3 regions of the Cupriavidus sp. WS genome follow, and region 1 is predicted to be linked to each of the others. Evidence: predicted binding sites of a transcription regulator. Region 1 holds the regulator's gene; each other region holds the start of a gene.
The links. Region 1 encodes FliA, which starts transcription of late flagellar genes. Its sites were predicted from a motif close to CTAAAGTTTNNNNNNNNNNNGCCGNTA; they were not measured.

Region 1 (11,761 bases):
CTCGATGACCGAGCAGGCCGCCGAGCGCACGCTCAATGCCGTGGAACTGGCGCAGCCGCTCCAGTCCGGCATGGAAAAGCAGGCCGAGGCGCTGGACAAGCGCTGGGAAGCCTGGTTCGACAAGCCGGTCGAGCTGGCCGACGCGCGCGAGCTGGTGCTCGACACGCGCGCCTTCCTGACCGACGTGCCCCAGCAGGCGCGCGCCACCGGCAGCCACCTGCTGGAGATCATGATGGCCCAGGACTTCCAGGACCTGACCGGCCAAGTCATCAAGAAGATGATGGACATGATCCGCTCGCTGGAGCAGGAGCTGCTGCAGGTGCTGATCGACAACGTGCCGGCCGACCGCCGGGTGGACACCCCCGCCACGTTGATGAACGGCCCGCAGATCAACCCCGAAGGCAAGCACGACGTGGTTTCCGACCAGTCGCAGGTGGACGACCTGCTCGCCAGCCTGGGTTTCTGAGCCCCGCACCGGCGCACGCGGCGCCGCGCGCGGCGCCCGCGTGCGCCGCGGCGCCTCCCCCGGGGGGAGGCGCCATCGCGCAAACAGCGCCAGAATCCCCGCCCTATTCCCGCTAATGCCCGCCGCTTCGCGCTCCGATAATCGTTGCTGACGAAGGGCCAGCATGCCGCTTCGTAACGGAGCGGCCATGTCCGAAGAAAGCGATCTCGAGAAAACCGAACCCGCCTCACCCCGGCGCCTGGAAAAGGCGCGCGAGGAAGGGCAGGTCGTGCGCTCGCGCGAACTGGCCACCCTGATGATGCTGATGAGCGGCGTGGCCGGCCTGTGGGCGCTGGGCGGCACGCTCGGCAGCAAGCTCAACGCCGTGATGCAAGCCAGCCTGGCCTTCGAGCCGGCCACGGCGTTCGACACCTCGCGCATGATGTCGCGCTTCGCCATGAACGTCTGGGAAGGCCTGCTGGCCTTCCTGCCGCTGCTGCTGCTGTTCGGCGCGGCGGCGCTGGCCGGCCCCATGCTGCTGGGCGGCTGGCTGTTCTCCACCCAGTCCCTCGCACCCGATTTCTCCCGCCTGTCCCCGCTCAAGGGCGTGGGCCGCCTGTTTTCCTCGCAATCGCTGGTGGAACTGGCCAAGGCCATCGCCAAGGCTCTGCTGGTGGGCAGCGTGGCGGCCTGGGTGCTGTGGCACCGCCTGGGCGAGGCGGTGGCGCTGATGAACGCGCCGCTGCACGAGGCGCTGCTGCACATGCTGGAGTTCGTGCTCCACTGCTGCGGCCTGATCGCCGCCTCGCTGGTGCTGGTGGCGGCGCTCGACGTGCCCTGGCAGTACTGGACCTTCTTCAAGAAGCTGCGCATGACCAAGGAAGAGGTCAAGCAGGAGCACAAGGACAGCGAGGGCGACCCCCACATCAAGAACCGCATCCGCCAGCAGCAGCGCGCGATGGCGCGCCGCCGCATGATGTCCGAGGTGCCCAAGGCCGACGTGGTCGTGACCAACCCGACCCACTTCGCCGTGGCGCTGCGCTACGAGGAAGGCCGCATGGGCGCGCCGCGCGTGGTCGCCAAGGGCAGCGAGGAAGTGGCCGCGCGCATTCGCGAGATCGCCGCCGAGCACAACGTGCCGCTGCTGTCGGCGCCGCCGCTGGCGCGCGCGCTGCACCGCCACGTCGAGCTGGGCCACGAGATCCCGTCCGGCCTCTACACCGCCGTGGCCGAAGTGCTGGCCTGGGTCTATCAACTGAAGCACTGGCACCACACCAACGGCCCGCACCCGCAGGCGCCCGCGGACCTGCTGGTGCCTGACGAACTCGCCGTACCGGAAAGCCACGCATGAACGCACTGACCTCGCTGTTCAACCTGCCCGGCGCGCGCGCCGGCGGCGGCCAGATGAAGGCCCTGGCAGGGCCGCTGCTGATCATCATGATCCTGGGCATGATGATCCTGCCCCTGCCGCCCTTCGTGCTGGACCTGCTGTTTACGTTCAACATCGCGCTGTCGATCATGGTGCTGCTGGTGGGCATGTACACGCAGAAGGCGCTGGACTTCGCCGCCTTCCCGTCGGTGCTGCTGTTCTCCACGCTGCTGCGCCTGTCGCTCAACGTGGCCTCCACGCGCGTGGTGCTGCTCGAGGGCCACACCGGTCCGGACGCCGCCGGCAAGGTGATCGAGGCCTTCGGCCACTTCCTGGTGGGCGGCAACTTCGCGGTGGGCATCGTGGTGTTCGCCATCCTGGTGGTGATCAACTTCATGGTCATCACCAAGGGCGCGGGCCGCATCGCCGAAGTCGGCGCGCGCTTCATGCTCGACGCCATGCCGGGCAAGCAGATGGCGATCGACGCCGACCTCAACGCCGGCCTCATCAACGAAGAAGGCGCCAAGAAGCGCCGCGCCGAAGTGGCGCAGGAATCGGACTTCTACGGCGCGATGGACGGTGCCAGCAAGTTCGTGCGCGGCGACGCCATCGCCGGCCTGCTGATCATGTTCATCAACATCGGCGCCGGCATGGTGGTGGGCATGCTCCAGCACGACCTGGACTTCTCCACCGCGGTGCGCAACTACACGCTGCTGACCATCGGCGACGGCCTGGTGGCGCAGATTCCCGCGCTGGTGATCTCCACCGCCGCGGGCGTGATCGTCTCGCGCGTGGCCAACGAGCAGGACGTGGGCCAGCAGCTCACCGGCCAGCTTTTCTCCAACCCGCGCGTGATGTACCTGACCGGCGGCATCATCGGCATGATGGGCCTGATCCCCGGCATGCCGCATTTCGCCTTCCTGCTGTTCGCCGGCGCGCTGGTGTGGTTCGGCCGCTACGTGTCGCGCCGCGACGTGGCGGCGGCGCAGGACAAGAAGCGCGAGGAGCGCGTGCCCGCCACCGCGCCGGAATCGACCGAGGCGAGCTGGGACGACGTCTCGCTGGTCGACCCGCTCGGCATGGAAGTGGGCTACCGCCTGATCCCGCTGGTGGACCGCGCGCAGAACGGCGAGCTGCTGGGCCGCATCAAGAGCATCCGCAAGAAGGTGGCGCAGGAGATCGGCTTTCTGGTGCCGGTGGTGCACATCCGCGACAACCTCGAGCTCAAGCCCAACGCCTACCGCATCTCGCTCAAGGGCGTGGAGATCGGCCGCGGCGAGGCCTCGCCGGGGCAGTGGATGGCCATCAACCCCGGCCAGGTGTCCGGCGCGCTGCCCGGCGCGCCCACGCAGGACCCGGCCTTCGGCCTGCCGGCGGTGTGGATCGACGCCGCGCTCAAGGAGCAGGCGCAGACCTATGGCTACACCGTGGTGGACGCCAGCACGGTGGTGGCGACCCACCTCAACCACCTGATCCACCTGCACGCGGCCGAGCTGCTCGGCCGCCAGGAAGTGCAGGCGCTGCTGGACCGCATCGCCAAGGAGTCGCCCAAGCTCACCGAAGACCTGGTGCCCAAGGTCATCACGCTCACGGCGCTGCAGAAGATCCTGCAGAACCTGCTCGACGAAAGCGTGCCGATCCGCGACATGCGCACCGTGCTGGACGTGGTGGCCGAGCACGCGCCCAAGATCAGCGACCCGAACGAGCTCACCGCGCTGGTGCGCGTGGCGCTGGGCCGCGCCATCACCCAGCAGTGGTTCCCCAACGGCGCGGACCTGCAGGTGATCGGCCTCGACGCGGGGCTGGAGCGCGTGCTGTCGCAGGCGCTGACCAACGGCGGCGGCATCGAGCCGGGCCTGGCCGACGCGCTGCTGCAGCAGACCCAGGCCGCGGTATCGCGCCAGGAACACCTGGGGCTGGACCCCGTGCTGCTGGTGCCGCATCCGCTGCGCCCGCTGCTGGCACGCTTCCTGCGCCGCACCATGCCGCAGCTCAAGGTGCTCTCGCATGCCGAGGTGCCGGACAACCGAAACATCAGGATCACCGCCATGATCGGCGGCGCAGCGTGAGGGATGACGCAAGATGAGCGTAGCTAAATTCGTTGCGGCCAATGGCCGCGAGGCCCTGCGCCAGGTGCGCGAGGCGATGGGCCCGGACGCCGTGGTGCTGTCCAACCGCACCGTCGAGGGCGGCGTGGAGATCGTCGCCATGCGCGACACCGATCTCGGCGCGATTTCCAGCAACGCCCCGGTCTTCACGCCGCCGCCGGCCACCGTCGCGGTCGACGGCGCGCTGGGCGACCTGCGCGGCGAACTGCAGAACATGCGCGCCATGATGGAGCGCCAGTTCGCCGGCCAGGCCGCGGCCGTCGGCACGCACAGCCTGCCCGCCACCGGCGGCGACCCGCTGCGCGACTCGCTGTTCAACTGGCTGGTCACGGCCGGTTTCTCCGGCCAGCTCGCGCGCACGCTGCTGGGCCACCTGCCGCTCGGCCACGACCGGCCCGCCGCCATGACCTGGATCCGCCAGGAGCTGGCGCGCAAGGTGCCGGTGCTCGGCGACGAGGACGCGCTGTTCGCGCAGGGCGGCGTGCTGGCGCTGGTCGGCCCCACCGGCGTGGGCAAGACCACCACCACCGCCAAGCTGGCCGCGCGCTTCGTGCTCAAGCACGGCCCGGAACGGCTCGCGCTGCTGACCACCGACACCTTCCGTATCGGCGCGCATGAGCAGCTGCGCATCTACGGCGACATCCTCGGCGTGCCGGTGCACGCGGTCAAGGACGCCTCCGACCTGCGCTTCGCGCTGGCCGCGCTCAGCGAGAAGCACCTGGTCATCATCGACACCGTCGGCATGAGCCAGCGCGACCGCAGCCTGTCCGAGCAGATCGCCATGCTGGGCGGCGTGCAGGCCCCGGTGCAGCGCATCCTGCTGCTCAACGGCGCCAGCCACGGCGACACGCTCAACGAAGTGGTGCACGCCTACCGCCACGACACCTCGCCCGACGGCGGCATCGACGGCTGCATCGTCAGCAAGCTCGACGAAGCCACGCACCTGGGCTCGGTGCTCGACGTGGTGATCCGCCACCGCCTGCCGGTCTACTACGCCTCCACCGGCCAGCGCGTGCCCGAGCACCTGGAGCTGGCCAGCGGCACCGCCCTGGTCGAGCGCGCCTTCCAGACCCCGCGCCGCGGCTCCGTGTTCGCCGAGGCCGAAGCCGCGCGCCGCGCCTTGCCCGCGCGCGGCGAAGGCGCCGCCGCCACCGGCGCCGACGGCATGCTGCGCTCGCTGACCGACAGCGCCAACGCCGTGAGCGACTGCGTCGACCAGCTCGACGGCGGCAACTACGGTTTCGACCTGGTGCGCACGCTCTGGCAGCAGCGCGCGGACAGCGCGCCCTCGGCGCGGCTGATGGCGCAGCACGTGCGCGAGTCCGTCTGCCGCGATCTGGTGCGCCAGTGCGACCGCTTCGTGCTCGCGCTGAGCGCCGTGGTGGCCGCGCCCGCGGCCGGCCGCCGCGCCGCGCGCCCGTGGCTGCACACGCTGTGGCTGGCCGACCGCGACGGCCTGCCGCTGGCCGCCGCCGTGGCGCCCGGCGGGCGCACCGCGCCGGTGTTGCAGGCCACGCAAGGCGGCTGGGAAACCGACGCGGTCAACCTGGCCGCCACCATCGCCGCCACGCGCACCGTCGTCAACGTGCTCGACGCCATGCCGGCGCCGGCCATGCTGGCGCGCTGGCAGACCGCGGGCGAGCGCTGGCTCACCGCCACCCGCAGGACCACGCGCGTGGTCAGCGGCGGCGCCGCGCTGAAGGTCGACGCGCTGGCCGACACGCTGACCTTCCACGCCGTCGAGGAAATGGAATACCGCGGCCGCGCCGCCGCGCAGTGGGTCGCGCAGGCGCCGGTGCGCGTGCTGGAAAGCCAGGCGCGCGGCGCGCGCGGCGCCGAGGGCGGCATCGAAGCCGGCCTGCTGGTCTCGCGCGTGGTCGATCTCGACAACGGCCAGACCCTGGCCGTGCAGTACCTGCTGTGCGATCCCGCGCTGCTAGGCGAGGGCGCGCAACTGGCGCGCTGGGCGCGCTGGGCCGAAGACGGCGAGGCGCAGCTGCGCACGCTCGGCCATGCGCTCGACCACCTGAGCCAGGGCGAGCGCCAGGACGGCGCCGGCGATGCCGCCCAGGCCGAGGGCCAGGCCTGCGCGCGCCTGCTGGCCCTGCAGATGGCCATCGCCTCGCTGCGCCTGGAGCAGGCCGGCGACACCGAGGCCGCCGCCTTCCTCGCGCGCCTGTCGGCGCGCGCGCCGGCGCGCCAGACCCCGAACGCCGCGGTGCTGGTCGAAGGCATGGGCCGCCTGCTGGCGCTGCTGGACGTGCTGGAGAACTACCCCGCGCGCAGCGGCCGCGCCGCCGTCCGCGACGCGGCGCCCGCCGTTTCAGCCGCTGTTTCTGCCACTGTCTCCACCGCCGCTTCCACCGCCGTTTCCACCGTCGCTTCCGCCACGGAGGCGGACGCCTTTACCGACAGCAGCCGCATGTTCAAGGCACTGGCGCAGGTGCAGGGAGAGTAAGACGTGAATTCTCTCGCCCTCGACCAGGCCGAAAGCCTGCGGCGCATGCTGGCGCCGCGCGTCACGCGCCGCATCGCGGTGGTGGCGAGCGACGCCGGCGCCGGCGCCACCACGGTCGCGCTCGGCCTGGCCAACGCGCTCGCCATGCAGGGCGAGCGCGTGCTGCTGATCGACGAAGACCGCGCCGGCGCGCGCGCCACGCGGCTGTCCGGCGCGGCGCCCGCCGACACGCTGGACGCGGTGCTGGGTGGTGCCGCCACGCTCGAGGCCGCGCTCGGCCAGCGTCCCGCCGGCGCCATCGGCGTGCTGCCCGCCAGCGCCCAGGCCGGCGGCGACCTGCAGTTGCTCAACGGCTACCGCACCGTGCTCAGCGATGCGCGCGGCGACGCCGATGGCGCGCTGTCGCCGATGGCCGCCGCGGCCCACAACCTGATCGTGGTGCTGCGCGCGGAGCCGGCCTCGATCAAGGCCGCCTACGCCTGCATCAAGCAGCTCAACCATCTCTACGCCTGCCGCCGCTTCCACCTGGTGGTCAACGCCGCGCCTAGCGACGCGGCCGCCACCGCGGTGCTAGGCAACCTGGCGCGCACCGCCAGCCAGTACCTCGGCGTGGACGCGCGCGCGGCGGGCAGCCTGCCGCTCGACCCGCTGGTCGCGCGCAGCGCGGCGCTGGGCCGCTGCGTGGTCGAAGCCTTCGCGGCCGCGCCGGCCACGGCCGCCCTGCGCCGCCTGGCCACCGGCGTCGCCGCCTGGCCGTTGCCCGCGGCGGCGGAAAACCGTTCAACCCTTCCGGCCACGCCCCTGGCGCCGCCGGCCACGGCCCTGGCCTGAACGCCGGGCCTGCAAGCAAGCTAGGACTCACGAGAATTCCACCATGTACACGATTCAGGGAAAGCTCGAACAGACGGATACGGTGACCGCGCATGCGTCGCTGGTGCGTCGCATCGCCTTGCAACTCGCCGCCAAGCTGCCCGCCAGCGTCCAGCTCGACGACCTGATCCAGGCCGGCATGATCGGCCTGCTCGATGCCGCCAAGCGCTACGAAGACACCCACGGCGCGCGCTTCGAGACCTACGCCAGCCAGCGCATCCGCGGCGCCATGCTCGACGAGGTGCGCGCCAACGACTGGCAGTCGCGCAGCCTGCGCCAGTTCACGCGGCGCATCGAGCGTACCGTGCGCGGCCTCGAGCAGACGCTCGGCCGCACGCCGCTGGACTCCGAGGTGGCGCAGGAGCTGGAGCTGCCGCTGGAGGAATACCAGACCCTGCTCAACGAGGTCTACGGCTGCCAGTTGCTGCACTACGAAGACTTCGAACGCTCCGGCGAGGAAGATTTCCTGGACCGCCACCTGAGCGTCAGCGACGACGGCAACCCGCTCACCGTGCTGATGGAAAGCGGCATGCGCGAAGCGCTGATCCGCGCCATCGAGCGCCTGCCCGAGCGCGAGAAGCTGGTGCTGTCGCTGTGCTACGACCAGGAGCTAAACCTGCGCGAGATCGGCGCCGTGCTCGACGTCACCGAATCGCGCGTGTGCCAGATCCGCAGCCAGGCCATCACGCGCCTGCGCTCCCAACTGCGCGGCCTGCTATGACCCTGCCGCTGCGCTGGTCCCGCTGTCTCGCCGTGGCGGCGCTGGCCGCCTGCGGCGGCCACGGCTGGGCCGGCCCGGCCGGGCAGACGCTGCACTCATGGTCCGCTTCCGTGAGCGGCCCCGCGCTGTACGGCAAGGGCCTGCGCACCGTCTCCGCGCCCATCACGCCCACCGGCTACCTGCCGCAGGCCGAAGGCGCGATCACCACGGTGCGCTGGCGCTACGCCTTCAACCGCACGCCGCCGCACGACCTGCAGGCCTACCTGTGCAACGCGCAGCGCTGCGTGCTGCTGTCCGGCGCCGAAGGGCTGACCGATGCGTTCGGCGGCGACGATGCCGCCAACGGTTTCGTCTTTGCGTTCCAGGTACCGGGCAGGGGCGCGCTGACGCCGGTCCTGCAAGGGCAGTCGGGGCAGGTGGTGGTGGGATACCGGTAGGCGTCGGCGGTCCCTTCTCCGGCGGTTCCTTCTCTTCACGACGCGCTGGCCGCCAGTGCCGCGCAGCACGGGCCGGTCTGTGCATGGCCGGTCTGCAGGCCTTGCCTGAACGGGTTCGGCGAGACGTTCATGGATCTCCGGCTCTCAGGCGAAGCGGCAGGAAATACTGCCGAGCCGGTCGTAGTCGACATGGAAGGTGTCGCCGGGCGCCGCCGCCACCGGGCGGGTGAAGGAGCCGCCCAGGATCACCTGGCCGGCCTCCAGCGTGACGTCGTAGGGTGCCAGCTTGTTGGCCAGCCAGGCCACGCCCCTGGCCGGGTGGTTGAGCACCGCCGCGGAAACCCCGGATTCCTCGATCACGCCGTTGCGGTAGAGGATCGCCGGCACGCGGCGCAGGTCGATCTCGTCCGGCCGCACGGCGCGCCCGCCCATGACCACCCCGGCGTTGGCGGCGTTGTCGGAGATGGTGTCGACGACCTTGCGCGTGGCTTTGGTCTCCGGGTCCACCTGCTCGATGCGCGCGTCGATGATCTCCAGCGCCGGGATCACCCATTCGGTGGCGTCGAGCACGTCGAACAGGCTGACGCCGGGCCCGCGCAGCGGCTTGCCGAGGATGAACGCCAGCTCCACTTCGACGCGCGGCACGATGAAGCGCGCGCACGGAATGTCGCCGCCTTCGTCGAAGAACATGTCGTCGAGCAGCGCGCCGTAGTCCGGCTCCGCGATGTTCGATGAAACCTGCATGGCGCGCGAGGTCAGGCCGATCTTGTGGCCCTTGAGCACGCGGCCGCCGGCGATCTTCTGCGCCACCCAGGCGCGCTGGATGGCGTAGGCGTCCTCGATGGCCAGCGCCGGGTAGTCGAGGGAAAACTGCCGCACCTGCCGGCGCGAGCGCTCGGCGGCGTCGAGGCGGGTGGCGGCTTCCTGGATCAGGGTGGAGTCGAGCATGGCGTTGTCTCTCAGCGGGGGTTGACCGCGGCGGCCGGCGTCAGCCCGCCTGGCCCTTGAGGAAGGCGTGGACGTTGTTCTGCTTGTAGTTGAGCTCCGCATCCAGCTCGCTCATCTCGAAAGACAACGCCAGCGGGCGCCGCGCCTGCAGTTCGGCGAAGTGGGCCTTGATCACCGCGAACAGTGCGTCGGCGACCTGCCGGCGGGTTGCCAGGTCGCGCCCGGCGCCCACCTTCAGGCTCATGTGGACGAAGGCGTAGTCGTGCCGGCCGTCGGCCATGCGCCAGGTGTCGATGCGCACGGCGCGGCTGCGGATGCCGCCGAGCGGGAAGATTCCGCTCGCGCCGAGACAGGCATGGACCTGCTCGAACAGGCCGGGCAGGTCGGCCTCGGCTTCGATGTTGTGGGTGTACTCGGCGATGAAGTGCGGCATGGCGGCTTCCTCAGAGGCGGCTGGCGCAAGGGTTGCCGGCGCCGGCCCAGGCCTGCGCGGCGGGTATCGCCGCGCCGTCCTGCGGGGTGACCGGGAGCACGGCGTTGGTCTGCCCGGTGCCGGAGGAACCGAAGTAGGGCGTCACCACCTCCGCCTTGCCGTCATAGGCGGACCAGCCGAGCGCGCCCAGCAGCATGGCGGTGTCGTGCATGAAGCCTTCGCCGTGGCCCTTGGCGGCGTACTCGGGCAGCATGTCGCAGAAGTCCCGCCACTCGCCTCGCTGCCACATCGCCAGCACCTGATGGTCGAGGGTCTCGAGGAACGGGGTCCAGATGCGGTCGGCGAACGACGGCGCCTGGCCGTTCTGGGCGAAACGGTGGGACAGCGAGCCGCTGGCCAGGAAGGCCACGGTGCCGTCGTAGTGTTCCTCGACCGCCTTGCGCATGGCCCAGCCCAGGCGCGCGCTGTCGTTGAGATAGTGCACCGTGCACATCGCCGAGACCGAGATCACCTTGAAGTGCTGGTCCTGGTTCATGTAGCGCATCGGCACGAGCGTGCCGTACTCGGGCGCGAGCGTGGTGGCGTCGTGGGCCAGCACGTCCACGTCCATGGCCCTGCAACCATCGGCGAGGATGTGCCCGAGTTCGGGGTTGCCCGGGAAGCCGTACTCCATGTTGGCGATGAAGTGCGGCAGTTCGTTGCTGGTGTACAGCCCTTCGAAGCGCGGCGCGCAATTGACGTGGTAGCCGGCATTGACGAGCCAGTGGGTGTCGAACACCACGATGGTGTCCACCCCCAGCTCGCGGCAGCGGCGGCCGATCTCCTTGTGGCCGTCGATGGCCGCCTGGCGGCTGCCGTGTCGAGGGCCGGGGAGTTCCGAGAGGTACAGCGAAGGAACGTGAGTGGTCTTGGCAGCTAGAGCGAGTTTGCCCATGTCGAGTCTCCTGGTGAGGGGCGCCGTGCCCGTTTCTTGTCCTTGTCGATGTCACGCCGGCGGTTGCGGCGGCCTCGGACGGCCGCTCTGTCGTCTGGCCACGCCTCACACGCCCCAGCGGGGAATGTGATGGCAGCCCATGGAAATGCACACGTTCTTGACCTCGGCGAAGACCTCGAAGCTGTACTGGCCGCCCTCGCGCCCGGTGCCCGAACTCTTCACCCCGCCGAACGGCTGGCGCAGGTCGCGCACGTTCTGGCTGTTGACGAAGACCATGCCGGCCTCGATGCCGCGCGCCAGGCGATGGGCTTTGCCGATGTCCTGGGTCCAGATGTAGGAGGCCAGGCCGTACTCGGTGTCGTTGGCCAGGCGCAGCGCCTCGGCCTCGTCCTTGAACTTCATCAGGCAGACCACCGGGCCGAAGATCTCTTCGCGGGCGATGCGCATGCGGTTGTCCACATCGGCGAATACCGTCGGTTGGATGAACTGCCCGCGAGACAAGTGTGCCGGCAGGTTGGCCGGGCGCTCCAGGCCGCCGGCGAGCAGGCGCGCGCCTTCCTCGATGCCGATGCGGATGTAGCCGGTGACCTTGTCGTGGTGGGCCTGGGTGATCATCGAGCCGACCTGGGTCTTCGGGTCCTGCGGGTCGCCGACGATCAGGCGCCGGGCGCGGGCGGCGAACGCCTCGACGAAGCGTTCATAGACCGTCTCCTGGATGAAGATGCGGCTGCCCGCGGTGCAGCGCTCGCCGTTCAGCGAGAAGATGGTGAACAGCGCGGCGTCGAGCGCGCGGTCGAGGTCGGCGTCGTCGAAGACCAGCACCGGCGACTTGCCGCCCAGCTCCATCGAATACTTCTTCAGCCCGGCCGCCTGCATGATCTTGCGTCCGGTGGCGGTGCCGCCGGTGAAGGAGATGGCGCGCACGTCCGGGTGGCGGACCAGGGCCTCGCCGGCGGCGGCGCCATAGCCCTGCACCACGTTGAGCACGCCCGGCGGAATGCCGGCTTCGAGGGCCAGGCGGCCCAGCTCGTTGGCGGT
Region 2 (7,150 bases), on a different contig from region 1:
TCAGCGCGGCCAGCTTGGCCACGCTCAGCGCGGACTTGAGTCCTTGCGGGTCCGTGTTGCGCAGCGCCAGCGCGGGATCTGGCGGAAGATGGATGCCGACCATTCGGCGCGATCAGTAACGGGCGTCGGCGCCGTAGGCGTGATGCAGTTCCTGGCGGCGGCGCGAGTTGTTGAGCAGGTGGCCGAGCCGTTCGATCTGGGGCATCACCAGGTTGCGGATGGCGGCATCCTGCGACAGGATGGTCTCCAGCATCTGGTAGCGGTAGCGGCGCTCCTGCGGCGACAGCAGCACCACGTCGTCGTTGTTGCGCAGCACGTTGACCTGCGCCACGTAGCGCGCCTGCAGGGCGCTCAGCGCGTCCCAGTCGCCGGCGCGGGCAGCCTCGCACATCTGGCCGGAGAGGACCAGCAAGGCTTCATAGCAGGCGATCAGGTGGTTCTTTTGCGTGAGCATGTCAGGCACCGATGGAGACGGCGTCCCTGGGGCGCAGCAATTGATGCTCCGGCTCGGGCTCGCGCGCGGGGTCGATCTGGCCCCAGGCCGCCGAGATGTCGGCCAGCAGCTTGTCCACTTCGAGCAGGCGCGCGTCGTCGTTGTGCAGGTTGGCGAGCATGAGCTGGCGCGCCATGTATTCGTAGAGGGAGTCGAGATTGGCCGCGAGCTCCTCGCCCGCCGTATGGTCGAGCGAGGCGCGCAGGCCGCTTTCGATGATCTCGATGGCCTTGGAGATGGCCATGCCCTTGTCGGCGACCTTGCCCGCTTCCATGTGGAAGCGGGCGCGGGCGATCGACGCGCGCGCGCCGTCGAACAGCATGACGATGAGCCGGTGCGGCGAGGCGCTCATGGCCCCGGTCTGGACGCCTACGTTGGCGTAGGCATTGGCGGCGGTGCGTGCGTACATGACGATCCCTGGGTTTGAAGCTGTGTCGGCAATGATCCCGGCGCGTTCAGTTCGACGACGTTCCGTTCATCGAGGCGAACTGCTGCGTCAGGTAGTTCTTGGTGGACGTCATCTGCGCCATGATGGTGTCGAGCTGCTGGAACTGGGCGCGGTATTGTGCCATCGTCGCGTCGATCTGGTTCGACATGTTGGTGTAGTCGTCGCCCAGCGACTTGAGCTGCGTGTTGACGCCGGCGGTGGCGGTGGTGAGCACGCCGTTGGTGGCGGTGAAGCTGGCGGCCAGGCTGGAGAGCTGGTTGCCGTAGCCGGACTTGCCGTCGCTGCCGCTGAACAGCTGCTGCACGCCGGCGCGGTTGCTGGTCAGCGCCGCGTTCAGCTTGGAGGTGTCCAGCGACATGCTGCCGTCCGCGTTGAAGCCGATGCCGACCTGCGTCAGGTTGATGGCGTTGCTGCCGGTCGGCGCCGTGTTGAACACGCCGCGCAGCTGGCTCTCGATGGTGCGCACGGTGCTGTCGCCGAGCAGGGTGCCGGCGGTCTTGGTGTCGGCGTCGTAGCTGTCGAGCTTGGCCACGGTGCTCTGCAGCGTGTTGTAGGCGGTGACGAAGCTCTGCACGGCGCCCGCCATCGACGAGGTGTCGGTGCTCACGCCGACGTTGCTGGCGCCCAGCGAGGTCAGCGTCATGGTCACGCCCGGCACCGCGCCCTGCACGGTGTTGCTGGCGCTGGTGATGGCCAGGCCGTTGACGGTCAGCTTGGCGTCGACCGCCTTGATGTTCTCCGTCATCGACTTGGTGCCGGCCGGATCGTAGGCCAGCAGGCCGCTGATCGTGGACGGGTCGCCGCTGCCGTTGCTGCCCACCGAGATGCGCATGCTGGACTTGGCGCCGGTGGTGTTGGAGGTCAGCACGATGTGGTACGGCGTGCCGCTGCCGTCGTTGACGATGCTGGCCGTGACGCCGGCGTTCGATGCGTTGATCGCGTCGCGGATGCCGGTGAGCGTGTTGTTGGTGCCGTTGATGTTGATCGTGGTCGGCGTGCCGCTGCCCGGCGTGAAGGTGCCGTCGGCGGCGGTGGTGCCGAGCTCGATCTTGATACTGGCGCTGCCCAGCAGCTGGCCGGTGGCGTCGGTGATGCCGTTCGACACCAGCGTCTGCGAGGTGGCGAGCTGGCTCACGTTGACGGCGTAGTTGCCGGCCACCGCGGTCTTGTCCGCGCTGGTGGTCAGCACGCCGGTGTTGCTCGACGACGTGGTGGTGCTGTTGTACAGGCTGGCGGCGCCGAGCGCGGCGGCGGCATTCTGGAACGAGGCCAGCGCGCCCTGCAGCAGGCCGTAGGCGGACAGCTTGGTGGTGGCCGCGGTCTGCGCGTCCGTGATCGGCTGCAGCTTGGTTTCCTCCCCCGACTGCAGGTTGGTCAGAAGGGTGCTGAGGTCCAGTCCGGAACCAACGCCAATCGACGAAATCGGTGTGCTCATGATTTGCTGCCTGTGTTGTCTTGTTCGAGGGAGAGACTGCGGGGGCCGCCTATGCGGTCTGGTGGATCAGCAGGCCTTGCAGCCTGTCGATGGCGCGCGTGATGCGCAGGACTTCTTCGGAGGGAAACTGGCGGATGGTGTCGCCGGTGGACTTGTCCACCACCGTGGTCACGATCTGGTGCGTATCGCCGTCGATGCTGAAGCGCACTTCCACCGGCGTGGCGCGCAGCGCCTCGGTCAGGCTGGTGAGCGCGCTGGCCAGTTCCTTCGAGCTTTCGGCGTGCGCCTTGTCGCCCGGCGCCTTGCCCGCCGCGATGGCGCCCGGCAGGCTCCCGGCCGGCACGCCTGCCGGGGCCGCGGCACCCGCGGCGGGAAGGGTGGCGGGCAACGGCGCGGCGGGCAACTTGGCTAGCTGTTCGGTCGGGCTGATCATGATCGGTCTCTCGCGAGGGACGGTCGGAGCGGGCGGCTCCGGTGGAAACGCTTTCAGAGCGGAGACCGCTCTGGAAGCATTCCCGGCGGCGCCGGGCCCGAAGGTCCGGCGCCGCCAGGGGTGCGGCTACTGTTGCGATTAACGCAGCAGCGACAGCACGTTCTGCGTGGTCTGGTTGGCCTGGGCCAGCACAGCGGTACCAGCTTGTTGCAGGATCTGGGCGCGCGACATGTTCGACACTTCCGTGGCGTAGTCGGCGTCCTGGATGCGCGAGCGCGAAGCGGACAGGTTGGTCACGGTCGAACCCAGGTTCGAGATCACCGAGTTGAAGCGGTTCTGCACGGCACCCAGGGCGCTGCGCAGCTTGTCCACGGTAGCCAGGGCCTTGTCGATCGTGTCGAGCGGATTGGTGCTGCCCACGCCGGTGAAGGCAGTGCTGGCGGCGACGGCGACGGGGGCGGAGGCGCTGTCGAGACGCGTACCGGAGCTCAGTTCGATCTGCGAGCTGTTAGTCACGTGCGTAGGCGTAGAAGTGCTACTGGCGTTGCCGTTGGCCATTGCGGCGGCATTGGTTGCAGAGTCGAGGGCGTAGTTGTTACCGCCTTGGGTGATATAAGCAACTGCATTGCCGCTCGAGTCCGCGCCAACCTTGACGTATTGGTCAGCGACTGCATTGCCCGTGTTGCCATTAGCGGCGTCGCCGACCGTCAAATCGACCTGGTTCAGTGTGACTGCGCCACTGGAGGTGTCGACAGAGGCGGCGTAATAGTCGCTTCCTGACTTAACCACATAGTTCCCGGTGGCATCGCCATTAGAGTCCAGCGTGCTGCTCAGCGACAGGTCGCTGGCGTTAACTCCGAGTGCGGTGGCAACGCTGCTCAGATCCACAGCCGTCGGAGCAGTACCGCCGGTGACGGTCGTGATGGGGGCGGTCGTGGCCAAGGAGTTCTTTGCCACTGTGAAACCGGTCATGCCTAGGGTCTTCGCGCTGATTTCCTTCAGGTCGATCGAGATGGTCTGGCCGTCTTGCGCGCCGACTTGCACCTTCAGCGACGAAGCGGCCGACGACAGCACCTTGACGCCGTTGAAGTCGGTTTGTTGCGACGTGCGGTCGATTTCAGCCAGACGCTGGGTGATTTCGTCCTGGATCGATTGCAGGTCCGAAGCGGAGTTGGAGCCCGTTGCGGCTTGCACGGCCAGGGTACGGATGGCTTGCAGGTTGTTGTTGACTTCGGTCAGCGCGCCTTCGGTGGTTTGCGACAGCGAGATGCCGTCGTTGGCGTTGCGCTGAGCTTGCGTCAGGCCGTTGATGTTGGCGGTGAAACGGTTGGCGATCGCCTGGCCCGCTGCGTCGTCCTTGGCGCTGTTGATACGCAGGCCCGAAGACAGACGCTGAATCGCGCTGTTCAGCGACGATTGCGACGAATTCAGGTTGTTCTGCGTCATCAGGGACAACGTGTTGGTATTGATGACCATCGACATGGTACGACTCCTATTCTTTTACAGTGAGTTGTGCAATCCGGCTGTTGCCGCAACGTTGGCTGCCTGGCAATGCAGGGCGAGAAGTGCCACCGTTGTTTGGGTTATCGGTTGGGGCCGGGAAAGATTTAGAGTGACTTTTGCGATGGGCTCAAACTGTCCTGCATATTTGGCGGTGCTATTAGTAAACAGCATGGCGGGCGCGCGGAACCGGTCGTCAGCGCCGCTTGCGCGTGCGCGGGACGTACGGGCTGACGAACTCCGGCGAGCTCTCCGCGCCCGGCACGCTGGCCTGGGCTTCGGGCGCATGGGCCGGCGTGATGACGGCGATGGCGTGCTTGTAGACGACCTGGGGCAGCGGATCGCCGGCGTCCTCCGCGAGCAATACCATATAGTTGTCCGCGGCCACGATCACGCCATGCAGGCGGGTACCGCTGGACAGGTGCACGACCACGGGCTTCCGGCTCGCGCTATGGGTGGACAACTGCTGGTGCTGCAGTCTGCGGCTAGGGCGGTCCACCCTGATTTCCTTCTTGTTCACAACTTCTCCGGAAGAGCCCGCGCGGGTTCTGTCGGCTGGCAGGGATTCGATGGCCAGGCCTGGGCAACTGGGGTGTGACGCACTGCGGAGCGCGGACTGCGGCCTGGCCTTGGCGGAACCGGGAATGAAACATCCGCTCCCGGGACCGGCCAGGGGGCTGGCGGCACGGAGCGCGGCCAGCCGCGGCTGGTACGCGGGAGACGGGTCCGATGATACCGCCCCGCCACCGGTGGCGAGTGCCGCCGCCGGAAGAGAAGGGGAAGACTTCAGGCGCGAGGGTAACAAAATTTTACAAATGTGGACGGTTGGGAGAGCGCACCTGGCCTAGAGGTAAACCTCTAAAAAATCGATTGCATCACAGTGGCCGAATGTGGATTCATGCACACTTGTGTGGCAAATCCCAATGCTGTCCGACCGCAGCCCCAAGGTGCAACATGAGGTCTGCGGGCTGCCGCGCAGCCCTGGCTTGTTCCGGCCGAGGTTCCTCGCGCCGCCCCGATACCATCGATATGGCGGGGCCGGCACTTTTATATCAGAGGTTTCCCTGATAGAAATTGGATTTACACCTCATGTAAGCAGGTTTATATTCGCTATTGGACCTTTCGGTTCCTAGCAGTCCTGGAAAGCCTACGAGCACCCCGCGCGTGGGCTTCTTTTTTTGCGCGCCCGCCTGGGTGCCACCGGATGTCGCCGGCAGCGGCCGGCGGCGGCGCCCCCCGCGTGCGTGCCGTCATTAGACGACAGGACGCCCGCTGTCAATTCCCCGAATTGCCCCGCTTTTTCCCTGCATATCTCCGCTAACCGGCGCGTTTTTGCCTTATTTCAACAAACCGCGGAAATATCCTCAAGCTTGCCCGGTGCGTGCCGTTAAGGCTGCGATGCGGCGTTGGTCCGGAGGTTCGTCCGGCACCAGGGTGCCGCCCGCGATGAAAAAGCAAAAAAGGAGCCGGGAAATGCGTTGGTTGCGAAACTTTGGCATTGGGGCGCGCCTGACCGTGGCGTTTTCGGTCGTGGCGCTGCTGCTGGTTGCGGTGGCCGTGCTGGGGGCGATGTCCCTGCGCACCATGAACGAATCGATGCGCCTGACGGTGGAAGGGCGGATGTTCCGCGTGATGGAGATCGAGCGCGTCAAGCAGGACGCGCTGTGGGTCGGCATCCTGGCGCGCGATGCCACCCTCAACGAGGACCCGGTCGCGGTGCGGCGCAACGCCGAGAAGATCGGCGCGCTGCGCGAGGACATGAGCACCGCGCTGGATGCGCTCGGCAAGTGGATGGCCAAGGCTTCCTCGCCGGCGGCGCAGGAAAACTACACGCGCCTGATCGAGGCGCGCGACGTCTACAACGGCCAGCTCGACACGGTGCTGCGCCAGCTGCAGAACGGCGAGTTCGACGGCGCCCGCAGCGCGATGGTAGCCACGCTGCCGGCGGCCCAGGCGCCTTATTTCGACAAGCTGACCGAGCTGGCCGAAACCGGGCGCAAGGTGGCCGTGGCCTCGGTGGACGAAGCCAACGCCAGCTACGAGATGGCGCGCAACCTGCTGGTGGGGCTGGCCGCGGTCGCGGTGGCGCTGGCGGCGGCGCTGGGCCTCGGCATCACGCGCTCGATTACCGGCCCGGCGCGCCAGGCGCTCGACGCCGCCCAGGCGCTCGCGCAGGGCAACCTGACCTACGCCATCAAGACGCGCAGCAACGATGAAATGGGCCGCATGCTGGGCGCGCTGGAGCGGGCCTTCGGCCAGCTCGCGGCGCTCGTGCACGGCATCCAGGGCGCGTCGCGCTCGATCGACGGCGCCACCCGCGAGATCGCCAGCGGCAACACCAACCTGTCCCAGCGCACCGAGGAACAGGCCGCGTCGCTCGAACAGACCGCGGCTTCGATGGAGCAGCTTACCTCCACGGTCCGGCAGAACGCGGTCAATGCGCGCCACGCCAACGAACTCGCGGTGAGCGCCTCGGGCGTGGCCACCGAGGGCGGGCGCGCGGTGCGCGGCGTGGTCGAGACCATGCAGAACATCTCGCAGTCGTCGGCCAAGGTGGCCGAGATCGTCGGCGTGATCGAGGGCATCGCCTTCCAGACCAACATCCTGGCGCTCAACGCGGCGGTGGAAGCCGCCCGCGCCGGCGAGCAGGGCCGCGGCTTCAGCGTGGTGGCGGCCGAGGTGCGCAGCCTGGCGCAGCGCTCGGCGTCGGCGGCCAAGGAAATCGGCCAGCTCATCAACGGCTCGGTGGGGCAGGTGGCGCATGGAGCGAAACAGGTCGAGGACGCCGGCCGCACGATGGACGACATCGTCGGCGCGGTCAAGCGCGTGACCGACATCATG
Region 3 (11,761 bases), on a different contig from region 1:
CACAAAGTGACGCAAAAGCGAGGATTCATGTGTACATCCGGCAAGGCTGCGGGCCGGCGGCGCGCGGCGGGCGCGCGGGCCGGGCCGCGGAACAGGACCCATTGTAGGCAGCCGCGCCTTCGGGCTCGTGGCGAAATACGCGGGTTTTTTTGCCCTATTCGCGCGATTGGGATGACAGGGCCGAACCTAAGATGGCACACCTGAAGAAGGTCGACCTTCGTCGCTCTCTCCCTCCAGCGAGACACAGACATGATTGACAGACTCGATGCGGCGCTGCGCTTCCAGCAGGAAGCGCTGAGCTTGCGGACCCAGCGGCAATCGGTGATTGCCTCCAATATCGCGCATGCCGACACGCCCGGCTACAAGGCGCGCGACTTCGACTTTTCCAGCACGCTGGCGCAGACCGTCGAGCGCGGCAAGCGCGCCGAGGGCGTGTCGCTGTCCACCACCTCGGCGCGGCACCTGCCCGGCCAGGCGCCGGTGGCCGACGACATGGACCTCCAGTACCGCATCCCGCTGCAGTCGAGCATCGACGGCAATACCGTCGAAATGGACACCGAGCGCGTGGCCTTCGCCGACAACGCCGTGCACTTCGAGTCCGGCCTCACCGTGATGAGCGCCAAGATCAAGACCATGCTGTCGGCCATCCAGCAGTGAGCACGCCATGCCAGCAATGAACATCTTCGACGTCGCCGGCTCGGCGATGGCCGCGCAGTCGCAGCGCATGAACGTGACCGCCTCCAACCTGGCCAACGCGGACAGCGCGGTCAGCCCCAACGGCCAGCCCTACCGCGCCAAGCAGGTCATCTTCGGCCTGGCGCCGACCCCGGGCCAGAGCGACGTGGGCGGCGTGCAGGTCGAGGGCGTGATGGAGGACCCGTCGCCGCCGCGCATGGTTCACAACCCGACGCACCCGCTGGCCAATGCCGACGGCTACGTCACGATGCCCAACGTCAACCCGGTGGAGGAGATGGTCAACATGATCTCGGCCTCGCGTTCCTACCAGGCCAACGTCGAAGTGCTGAACACCGCCAAGACCATGATGCTCAAGACGCTGACCCTCGGTCAGTGACGCCCAGAAACCAGGACCCGCAATGACTACCACCGTCGACACCAGCACCCAGGGCATCAACAACGCCCTGCAAGGCAGCAGCGCCAGCGCCGCCGACCTGCAGAACAACTTCCTGACCATGCTGGTCACGCAGATGAACAATCAGGACCCGCTCAACCCGATGGACAACTCGCAGCTCACCTCGCAGCTCGCGCAGATCAGCCAGGTGAGCGGCATGCAGACCATGAACAATACGCTGCAGGCGCTGCTGTCGCAGGTCGCGGCCAGCCGCGCGATGGATTCGGCGTCGCTGATCGGCCACACGGTGATGGTGCCGGGCAACACCGCCACGGTGGCGGGCGGCGTGCCGACGCAGATCGGCGTGGACCTGCCGGCCACGGCCGACGCGGTCACGGTCAACGTGCTCGACAAGGACGGCAACATCGTGCGCACCATCGACATGAAGGGCCAGGTCGCGGGCGTGCACGACATCACCTGGGACGGCAAGAACGATGCCGGCGTGGCGGTGCCGGACGGCGACTACACCTTCAAGGTCGCGGCCACCGCCGATGGCAAGGACGTCTCGCCGGTCGCGCTGGTCTACGGCAAGGTGGGCAGCATCAGCGGTGACTCCACCGGCGTGCTGGTGGACATCGGCAATGGCCGCACGGCGTCGGTCGACGACGTGCGCCGCATTCTTTGATTTATCTGCGATTCGTCAGCTAACCAGTTCATTAGGGGAACATCATGGGTTTCGGTCAAGGGGTAAGCGGCATCAACGCCGCCGCATCCAACCTGGACGTCATCGGCAACAACATCGCCAACGCCAACACGGTCGGCTACAAGCAGTCGACCGCGCAGTTCGCCGACGTGTACGCCGGCACCAAGATCGGCCTGGGCGTGACGGTGAATTCGGTGGTGCAGTCGTTCAACCAGGGCAATATCGAATCTAGCGGCAGCGCGCTCGACGTGGCCATCACCAACGGCAACGGCTTCTTTCGCATGACCGACTCCACGGGGTCGGTGTTCTACTCGCGCAACGGCCAGTTCCAGCGCCAGCCGGACGGCAGCATCACCAACGCGCAAGGCCTGGCGCTGACCGGCTACCCGGCCGGCACGACCGGCGGCGGCGCGGTGCAGCCGCAGCCGCTGGTGATCCCGAACACCACGATGGCCGCCCGCGCGACCACGTCGCTGGCCATGTCGTTCAACCTCGACTCCGGCAGCAAGGTTCCCGTCACGCCGTTCGCCAGCACCGGCCCGCTGCCGGGACCGCCCCCGGTGCCGGCGGCGCTGCCGACCAGCGACATGTTCAACTACAGCACCGGCGTGACGGTCTATGACTCGCTGGGCAACGCCCGCCAGCTGACCGCCTACTTCTCGACCGGCACCCCGGGCGCAGGCGCGCTGCCCGCGCCGAATGCCGGCGGCACCGACTGGACCATGAACCTGACCGACGCGGCGGGCAACATCGTCAGCACGAGCACGCTGCAGTTCGGCCCGAACGGCAACCTGGTGGTGCCGGCGGCCGGCGCCACCACCAACATCGCGCTGCCCGCCTCCAACGGCGCCGCCGCGATGACGGTGGCGATGAACCTGACCGGCACCACGCAGTTCGCCGGCGACAACGACACCAAGCCGCCGGTGCAGGACGGCTACGCCGCGGGCAGCCTGCTGGGCTTCGCCGTGCAGCCGGACGGCACCATCCTCGGCAGCTACTCGAACCAGAAGACCCAGGCCCTGGGCCAGGTCGTGCTGGCCAACTTCGCCAACACGCAGGGCCTCAAGCCGGAAGGCAACAACGTGTGGTCGGAAACCGGCTCGTCGGGCCCGGCCGTGGTCGCCGCCGCCGGCGGCGCCTCGGGCACGCTCAAGTCCAACGCGGTGGAAGACTCCAACGTGGACCTGTCGGGCCAGCTCGTGAACCTGATCGTGGCGCAGCGCAACTACCAGGCCAACGCGCAGACCATCAAGGCGCAGGACACGGTCATGCAGACCCTGGTGAACCTGTAACCGAGCAGCAGAGCATGTCGCCGGCCGCGCAGGCCGGCGCTGAGGAAACGCCATGGACCGCATGATCTACACCGCCCTGTCGGGGGCCAAGCAGACGCTCGACCAGCAGGCCGCGGTGTCCAACAACCTGGCCAACGCCTCGACGCCGGGCTTCCGCGCGCAGGTCAACATGTTCCGCGCGGTGCCGGTGGTGAGCAACGCCTCGCCGACCCGCGCGTTCACGCTGGCCTCGACGCCGGGCGCCGACATGAAGGCCGGCCCGCTGACCTACACCGAGCGTCCGCTGGACGTGGCGCTGCAGGGCAACGGCTGGCTGACCGTGCAGGCGCCGGACGGCAGCGAGGCCTACACCCGCGCGGGCTCGCTGCAGGTGTCGCCCGACGGCCAGCTGCAGACCAGCACCGGCCTGCCGGTGATGGGCGACGGCGGCCCGATCGCGGTGCCGCCCTCGGCCGAGGTCACGATCGGCAGCGACGGCACCATCACCGTGCGCGGCCCCGGCGACACCGCCCAGGGCCTGGCGCAGATCGGCCGGCTGCGGCTGGTCAATCCGCCGCCGGACTCGATCGCGCGCGGCGACGACGGCCTGTTCCGCCTGCGCCCCGGCGCGCAGCCGCTGCAGCAGGACGGCAACGTGCGCGTGCTGACCGGCGCGCTGGAAGGCAGCAACGTCAACCCGGTGGAAGCGATGGTCGACATGATCGCCAACGCGCGCCGCTTCGAGATGCAGATGAAGATGATCCAGGGCGCGGACACCAACGACCAGCGCGCCAACCAGCTGCTCTCGACCAACTGATTTCACGATCTGACGCGCCGCCGCGCCCAGCGGCGGCCATGCAAGGACAAACATGATCCGCTCACTCTGGATTGCCAAGACCGGCCTCGATGCGCAGCAGACGCAGATGGACGTGATCTCGAACAACCTGGCCAACGTGTCGACCAACGGCTTCAAGCGCAGCCGCGCGGTGTTCGAGGAACTGATGTACCAGACCGTGCGCCAGCCGGGCGCGCTGTCGTCGGACCAGACCAACCTGCCCTCGGGCCTGCAGCTGGGCACCGGCGTGCGCCCCGTGGCCACCGAGCGCATCCACACCCAGGGCAATCCGCAGCAGACCGGCAACAGCAAGGACGTGGCCATCATCGGCCAGGGCTTCTTCCAGGTCACGATGCCCGACGGCACCACCGCCTACACGCGCGACGGCTCGTTCCAGACCGACCAGAACGGCCAGCTCGTGACCTCCAGCGGCTTCGTCATCCAGCCCGCCATCACGCTGCCGCCCAACTACACCTCGCTGACCGTGGGGCGCGACGGCACCGTCTCGGTCACGCAGCCGGGCTCGAGCGCCAATGTGCAGGTCGGCCAGATCCAGCTCGCGACCTTCCCCAACCCGGCCGGCCTCGAAAGCCTGGGCGAGAACCTGTACGTGCAGACCGACGCCTCGGGCGCGCCCAATGCCACCGTGCCCGGCCTGAACGGCGCCGGCACGCTGCAGCAGAACTACGTGGAAGCGTCCAACGTGAACGTGGTCGAGGAACTGGTCAGCATGATCCAGACCCAGCGCGCCTACGAGATCAACAGCAAGGCGGTGCAGACCTCCGACCAGATGCTGCAGCGCCTTACCCAGCTCGGATGAACATGATGGCCTCGCTGATCCGCCTGGGCGCGCTCGCCCTGTGCTGCCTCGCGACCGGCTGCGCGATGATGCCGCGCGAGCCGCTGGTCCAGCTTCCCACCACCGCGCGCGCCGAACCGCGCTCGGTGGGGCCGTCGAGCGGATCGATCTTCCAGGGCTCGTATGCGGGCAATCCGTTGTTCGAGGATCGCCGGCCGCGCAACGTGGGCGACATCCTCACCATCGTGATCAGCGAGAACGTCAACGCCAGCAAGAACTCGGGCACCAACGCCACGCGCACCTCCAACAGCGCGCTGACGTTCGACGCCGTGCCCAAGGCGCTCGGCGGCCTGTTCAGCAGCAGCCAGAACGCCAGCATGAGCGGCGCCAACGGCCTGAAGGCCAGCGGCGGCGCCACCGCCGCCAACACCTTCAACGGCACCATCACCGTGACCGTGCTGGAAGTGCTGCCCAACGGCAACCTGGTGGTGTCCGGCGAGAAGCAGATGGCCATCAATCAGGGCGCGGAGTTCATCCGCTTCTCCGGCGTGGTCAATCCGCGCACGATCACCGGCGACAACGCGGTGCCGTCCACCCAGGTGGCGGACGCGCGCATCGAGTACACCGCCAAGGGCTACATCGACGAAACGCAGAACATGGGCTGGCTACAGCGTTTCTTCCTCAACGTCTCACCGTACTGATGGCTGACCGCATCATGTTCCCGTCTTCGTTCCCCGTCTTGCGCCGCCGCTTCGTCCGCGCTCTTGTCCTCGCGCTGACGCTGGGCCTGCTGGCAGGCGCGGCACAGGCGGAGCGGCTCAAGAACCTCGCCACCTTCCAGGGCGTGCGGGACAACCCGCTGGTGGGCTACGGCCTGGTGGTCGGCCTGGACAACACCGGCGACCAGACCACGCAGACGCCGTTCACCACGCAGAGCCTGACCAACATGCTCTCGCAGCTCGGCATCACGCTGCCGGCCGGCAAGAACATGCAGCTCAAGAACGTGGCCGCGGTGATGGTGACCGCCACGCTGCCGCCGTTCGCGCAGCCCGGCACCCAGCTCGACGTGGTGGTGTCGTCGATGGGCAACGCCAAGAGCCTGCGCGGCGGCACGCTGCTGATGACGCCCCTCAAGGGCGCCGACGGCCAAGTCTACGCCATCGCCCAGGGCAACATGCTGGTGGGCGGCGCGGGCGCGTCGGCCAACGGCAGCCGGGTGCAGGTCAACCAGCTCGCGGTGGGCCGCATCGCCAACGGCGGCATCGTCGAGCGCGCCGTGCCGGCCTTCCAGCCCGAAGGCGGCCTGCTCAACCTGGAGCTGCGCGAGACCGACTACGGCACCGCCGAGCGCGTGGTCGACGCCATCAACCGCAACATGGGCGGCGGCGTGGCCAGCGCGCTGGACGGGCGCGTGGTGCAGGTGCGCACGCCGCAGGCGCCGTCGGCGCGGGTGGGCTTCATGGCCCGCATCGAGAACATCGAGGTCACGCGCGCCAAGGCCGCGGCCAAGGTCATCCTCAACGCCCGCACCGGCTCGATCGTGATGAATCAGGCCGTCACCGTGGACGACTGCGCCGTCGCGCACGGCAATCTCTCGGTGGTGATCAACACCCAGCCGGTGATCAGCCAGCCGGCGCCGTTCAGCGGCGGCCAGACCGTGGTCGCGCCGGTCTCGCAGATCGACATGAAGCAGCAGGGCGGTTCGCTGCAGATGGTGCGGGCCGGCGCCTCGCTGTCCGCGGTGGTCAAGGGCCTCAACGCGCTGGGCGCCACGCCGGCCGACCTGCAGACCATCCTGGAAGCCATGCGCGCCGCCGGCGCGCTGCGCGCCGACCTCGAGATCATCTGACATGTCCGCCAGCCGCATGGCCGCGCAGGCCGAACTCTCGCAGCGCTTCGCCCTGGACACCCAGGGCTTCGAAGGCCTCAAGCAAAGCGCCCGCACCGGCGCCACCCCCGAGACGCTGCGCACCGCGGCGCGCCAGTTCGAGGCGGTGTTTACGCAGATGGTGCTCAAGAGCATGCGCGACGCCACGCCGCAGGACGGCCTGTTCGACAACGAGCAGACCAAGCTCTACATGTCGATGATGGACCAGCAGCTCTCGCAGCAGATGTCCACGCGCGGCATCGGCCTGGCCGACGTCATGGTGCGCCAGCTCGCGCGCGCCAGCGGCGCCGCCGTGCCGCCGGAGCTGGCCGGCACCGCTGGGGCCTCGGCCGCGAAGCAGGCCCTGATGCAGTCCGGCATGGACGACGCCGCGCCCGGCCTGGCCGGCGCGCTCGACATGCGCAACGGCGACGGCGGCGGCGACGGAAATACGCCGCGCCTGGGCAGCGTGGTGCCCGGCGCGAACTGGAACCCCACCGCCGGCCTGCGCCAGTACCAGGGCCAGGCCCAGGACGCCGGCGCCTGGCAGGGCAACGGCGCGGCGCTGCCGGAAGACACGCCGGCCCACATCAGCGCCTTCGTCTCGCGCATGGCGGGGCCGGCGATGTCGGCCGCGCGCGCCACCGGCGTGCCCGCCAAGCTGATCCTCGGCCAGGCCGCGCTCGAATCCGGCTGGGGCCGGCGCGAGATCGCCCACCCGGACGGCAGCACCACCTTCAACGTGTTCGGCGTCAAGGCCGGCGCCGGCTGGAAGGGGCCGGTCGCGGAGATCACCACCACCGAATACGTCGACGGCCAGCCGCAGAAGGTGCGCGCGCGCTTCCGCGCCTACGGCTCCTACGACGAAGCGTTCGCCGACTACGGCCGCCTGCTGAGCAACAACCCGCGCTATGCCGAGGTGCTGGCCGCGGGCAGCGCCGACGAGGCCGCGCGCGGCCTGCAGCGGGCCGGCTACGCCACCGATCCCGCCTACGGGGAGAAACTAGTGCGGATCATGCGCAAGGTGCCGGTCTGAGGCCGCCTGCCGGTCCGCCGGCGGGAAAATCCGCCGCCGCCCCTAAAGTCTTTTCGTACTTCTGCCGTTACCTACACCATTCACCGCCGTGGATCCAGGCAGCGGCGAACCGGCACCGAAGCGCCCTGGCGGCCACGGTGCGCGGATCGTCCCGTCAGGCGCGCGGCAGCCACCAGACGCGGAGCTAGAGCATGTCTCTCTTCAACATCGGACTTTCGGGCCTGAACACGGCGCAGAACGCGCTGACCACGGTTGGCCACAACCTCAGCAACGCCGCCACGCCCGGCTACACGCGCCAGAACACCATCATCGCCTCGGCCGGCGGCCAGTACACCAGCGCCGGCTTCTTCGGCCAGGGCTCCAACACCACCTCGGTGGTGCGCGTCTATGACGAGTTCCTGACCAACCAGCTGCGCGGCGCCCTGAGCTCGAGCGCCCAGCTCTCGACCTACTCCGACCAGATCAGCCAGATCGACAACCTGCTGGCCGACCAGAAGGGCGGCCTGGCGCCGCTGATGCAGAACTTCTTCGCCGCCGTGCAGGGCGTGTCCGACACGCCGGCCGACCCCGCCGCGCGCCAGAACATGCTCAACGCCGGGCAGTCGCTGGTGGGCCAGATGCGCGCCTCCAACGCCTACTTCCAGCAGCTGCGCGACGGCGTCAACACCCAGATCCAGAGCCAGGTGACGCAGGTCAACGCCTACTCGCAGCAGATCGCCAAGCTCAACACCCAGATCACGCAGGCCACCGCCGCTGGCGCCGGCCAGCCGCCCAACGACCTGCTGGACCAGCGCGACCAGCTGGTCCAGCAACTGACCCAGATCGTCGGCGTCAAGGTGGTGCCGCAGGACGGCGTGTTCAACGTCTACGTCGGCAACGGCCAGCCGCTGGTGATGGGCTCCACCTCGTACGACCTCAAGGCCGTGCAGTCGTCGGACGACCCCTCGCGCACCACCGTCGCGTTCACCCAGTCCAACGGCAACGTGTACCAGATGGACGAAAGCGCGCTCAAGGGCGGCTCGCTCGGCGGCCTGCTGCAATTCCGCAGCGAGACCCTGGACCCGGCGCAGAACGCCATCGGCCGCCTGTCGGTCACGCTGGCGCAGACCTTCAACGACCAGCACAAGCTGGGCGTGGACCTGACCGGCCAGATCGGCGGCGACCTGTTCAAGCTGGGCACGCCCGGGGTCATCGCCAAGAGCACCAACACCGGCACCTCGGGCATCACGGCGGCGATCAGCGATACGTCCCAGCTCACCACCAGCGACTACACGCTGCGCTTCGACGGCACCAACTACAACCTGGTGCGCGCCTCCGACAGCAAGGTCGTGGCCACCCAGGCCGGCGCCACCGCCACCTATCCGCTGACGCTGTCGGCCGACGGCGTGGACGTGACCATCCCGGCCGCCACCTCGATGGGCACCAACGACTCGTTCCAGATCCAGCCGACCCGCAACGCCGCCGCGGCCATGGACATGGCCATCACCGACCCGGCCAAGATCGCCGCCGGGGGCCCGCTGCGCACCAGCAACGGCACCACCAACACCGGCACCGGCACCGTCAAGGTCGGCAGCGTCGCCCAGGGCTTCGCCCTGCCGGCCAGCACCATCACGGCCACCTACAACGGCACCGGCTACGTCTTCACCGACGCCGCCGGCAACCCGGTCACGCCGACCACCGGCCCGACGACCAACGGCACCGCCACCGAGTTCTCGTTCAACGGCATCACCGTCAGCTTCGACGGCGCGCCCAAGGCCGGCGACACCTTCACGCTGGCGCCCAACCTCAGCGGCGTGTCCGACAACGGCAACGCGCTGGCGCTGGCCAAGCTGCAGAGCACCAAGACCATCGGCGGCGTGTCCAGCTACAACGACGCCTTCGCCCAGCTCGTCAACGACGTCGGCAGCCGCGCCAAGTCGGTGCAGATCGCCTCGACCTCGCAGGACAGCGTGACCACCCAGGTCAACAACGCGCAGCAGAGCGTGTCCGGCGTGAACATGGATGAGGAAACGGTCTCGATGCTGCGCTTCCAGCAGCTCTACCAGGCCAACGCCAAGGTCATCCAGACCGCCACCAACCTGTTCGATACCATCATCGGTATCGGCCGCTGATCGCCCGCCCGATCGAGATCGCCCGCCAATCGCACCGACGACCCGGACACAGAAAGGAACAGACATGCGCATCGCAAGCTCCACGCTCTATCAGCTCGGCCTGGCCTCGATGAACAGCCAGCAGAGCGCCCTGATGCATGTGCAGCAGCAGCTCGGCACCGGCAGCCGCATCCTCACGCCGTCGGACGATCCGGTCGGCGCCACGCGCGCGCTGATCGTCTCGCAGTCCAGCGCCATCAACAACCAGTACGCCACCTCGCGCAAGCAGGCCAACACCAACCTGTCGATGGAGCTGAACTCCCTCAACAGCGTGACCACGGTCATTCAGAACATCCAGACCCTGGTGGTGCAGGCCGGCAACGGCACCATGAGCGACGCCGACCGCGCCTCGATGGCATCGTCGCTGCAGGATGCGTACAACCAGCTGGTGGGCCTGGCCAACGCCGACGACGGCAACGGCCAGTTCCTGTTCGCCGGCTACCAGTCCGCCACGCCGCCGTTCTCCAAGAACGCCAGCGGCGCCGTGCAGTACGGCGGCGACACCGGCCAGCAACTGCTGCAGGTCGACGTGGCGCGCCAGATGCCGACCAACGACAACGGCTACTCCATCTTCATGAGCGTGCAGAACACCGCGACCTACGTGGCCTCCGCACCCGCCGGCAACACCGGCACGGCCACGTTCAGCGCGGTCTCCGTCACCGACCCGACCAACGCCGACTACGGCAAGAAGCTGTCGATCAACTTCGCCACCGACCCCGTCAGCGGCAAGATGCAGTACCAGTTGATGGACAACAGCGGCGCGGCGCCCGTGGCCATCGGCACCCCGGTCGACTACACCGACGGCGCCGGCATCCAGGTCGGCGGCCTGTCCCTGTCGGTCACGGGCGCGCCCAAGGACGGCGACGTGGTCAACCTGCAGCCCGCGCAGCAGGCCGGCACCGACATCTTCGCCAACCTGCAGGACGTCATCACCGCGCTCAACAAGCCCATCGTCACCGACGCCGACCGCGCCGCGCTGAGCAACGTGCTGGCCACCACCAACCGCAAGATGGCCAACTCGCTCGACAACGTCAGCACGGTGCAGTCCTCGGTCGGCTCGCGCATGCAGGAACTCGACTCGCTCGACACCATCGGCTCCAACCGCTCGCTGAACTACAAGCAGACGCTGTCTGGCCTGCAGGACCTGGATTACTACTCGGCGATCACCGAGTATTACCAGCGCCAGACGGCGCTGCAGGCGGCGCAGCAGTCGTTCATGCAGATTCAGGGGATGAATCTGTTCAAGTATATGTAAGGGGTGGGTGCGTGTTGCGCGAGTGAATCGGAACTTGCGCGGCTCGCACATTGAAGCTCGAGAAGCCCGCATGGGAAGCCGCCAGGAAACTGGCTTCCCATGCGGGCTTCTCGACTTTCCAGCTCGCCGCCGAACCGGGCGAACCGGCACAGGCGCAGTCGCCGAAATGAGCGCCGTCTGTCACGCGGATGAGGACAGCGTCTTGTCCGTACTCTCCCGCGCAATCGTCTCGAACCCGACATCCACCGCCAGCGACGCTTCCTCCCCCCGCATCCGCGCCAGCAGCGCGCGCGCGGCGCGGTTGCCGATGCGCGTGCCGTCGACCCACAGCGTCGACAGCGCTGGGACGGCGTCGATCGCCAGGGCCTGGTTGCCGAAGCCCATCACGCCCAGCTGATCCGGGACCCGGATGCCGACGGCGTGCGCGTGCGCGAGCACGCCCAGCGCCAGGGCGTCGGAGCTGCAGAAGACGGCGTCGGTCTCGGGGGCGCGCTGCAGCAGTTCCTTCAGCACTTCGCGGCCGCGGCCGGCCTGGGGGTTGGATTCGGGGAACACGATCTCGACAGGTTCGGGGGCGCCGGCTTCGAGGGCGGCGCGCCTGAAGCCGAGTGCCCGGCGCGCGGCCCGGCTGTCGTCGGAGCGCAGCAGCGCGGCGCGCCGGTAGCCGCAGGCGGTCAGGTGGCGATAGGCCGCGCGGCCGGCGTCTTCCTGCGAGAACCCGACCACCACGTCGAGCGGGTGCGGGGTGTAGTCCCATAGTTCGACGATGGGGATGC

Region 2: the regulator FliA is predicted to act here: its motif matches at 4,394-4,420, upstream of K206_RS0129195 (FliC/FljB family flagellin).
Region 3: the regulator FliA is predicted to act here: its motif matches at 7,624-7,650, upstream of flgK (flagellar hook-associated protein FlgK).

What each region holds. Positions count from the first base shown of each region.
Region 1 covers NZ_AQPL01000383.1:5,168-16,928, forward strand. Annotated here, with positions in the region: gene cheZ (protein phosphatase CheZ) at 1-466, shown strand, start outside; gene flhB (flagellar biosynthesis protein FlhB) at 654-1,796, shown strand; gene flhA (flagellar biosynthesis protein FlhA) at 1,793-3,883, shown strand; gene flhF (flagellar biosynthesis protein FlhF) at 3,897-6,380, shown strand; gene K206_RS0127450 (AAA family ATPase) at 6,384-7,211, shown strand; gene K206_RS0127455 (RNA polymerase sigma factor FliA) at 7,255-7,971, shown strand; gene K206_RS0127460 (flagellar protein FlhE) at 7,968-8,408, shown strand; gene hpaH (2-oxo-hept-4-ene-1,7-dioate hydratase) at 8,553-9,356, opposite strand; gene K206_RS0127470 (5-carboxymethyl-2-hydroxymuconate Delta-isomerase) at 9,397-9,789, opposite strand; gene hpaD (3,4-dihydroxyphenylacetate 2,3-dioxygenase) at 9,800-10,723, opposite strand; gene hpaE (5-carboxymethyl-2-hydroxymuconate semialdehyde dehydrogenase) at 10,829-11,761, opposite strand, start outside.
Region 2 covers NZ_AQPL01000419.1:396-7,545, forward strand. Annotated here, with positions in the region: partial or broken gene K206_RS0129170 (flagellar hook-length control protein FliK) at 1-103, opposite strand, end outside; gene K206_RS0129175 (flagellar protein FliT) at 113-454, opposite strand; gene fliS (flagellar export chaperone FliS) at 456-902, opposite strand; gene fliD (flagellar filament capping protein FliD) at 949-2,376, opposite strand; gene K206_RS0129190 (flagellar protein FlaG) at 2,426-2,809, opposite strand; gene K206_RS0129195 (FliC/FljB family flagellin) at 2,948-4,291, opposite strand; gene K206_RS0129200 (RNA chaperone Hfq) at 4,506-4,829, opposite strand; partial or broken gene K206_RS0129205 (methyl-accepting chemotaxis protein) at 5,783-7,150, shown strand, end outside.
Region 3 covers NZ_AQPL01000228.1:11,109-22,869, reverse strand. Annotated here, with positions in the region: gene flgA (flagellar basal body P-ring formation chaperone FlgA) at 1-29, opposite strand, end outside; gene flgB (flagellar basal body rod protein FlgB) at 250-657, shown strand; gene flgC (flagellar basal body rod protein FlgC) at 665-1,072, shown strand; gene flgD (flagellar hook assembly protein FlgD) at 1,095-1,754, shown strand; gene flgE (flagellar hook protein FlgE) at 1,799-3,064, shown strand; gene flgF (flagellar basal-body rod protein FlgF) at 3,117-3,860, shown strand; gene flgG (flagellar basal-body rod protein FlgG) at 3,913-4,698, shown strand; gene flgH (flagellar basal body L-ring protein FlgH) at 4,695-5,378, shown strand; gene K206_RS0119040 (flagellar basal body P-ring protein FlgI) at 5,378-6,526, shown strand; gene flgJ (flagellar assembly peptidoglycan hydrolase FlgJ) at 6,528-7,580, shown strand; gene flgK (flagellar hook-associated protein FlgK) at 7,772-9,691, shown strand; gene flgL (flagellar hook-associated protein FlgL) at 9,756-10,985, shown strand; gene K206_RS0119020 (LacI family DNA-binding transcriptional regulator) at 11,166-11,761, opposite strand, start outside.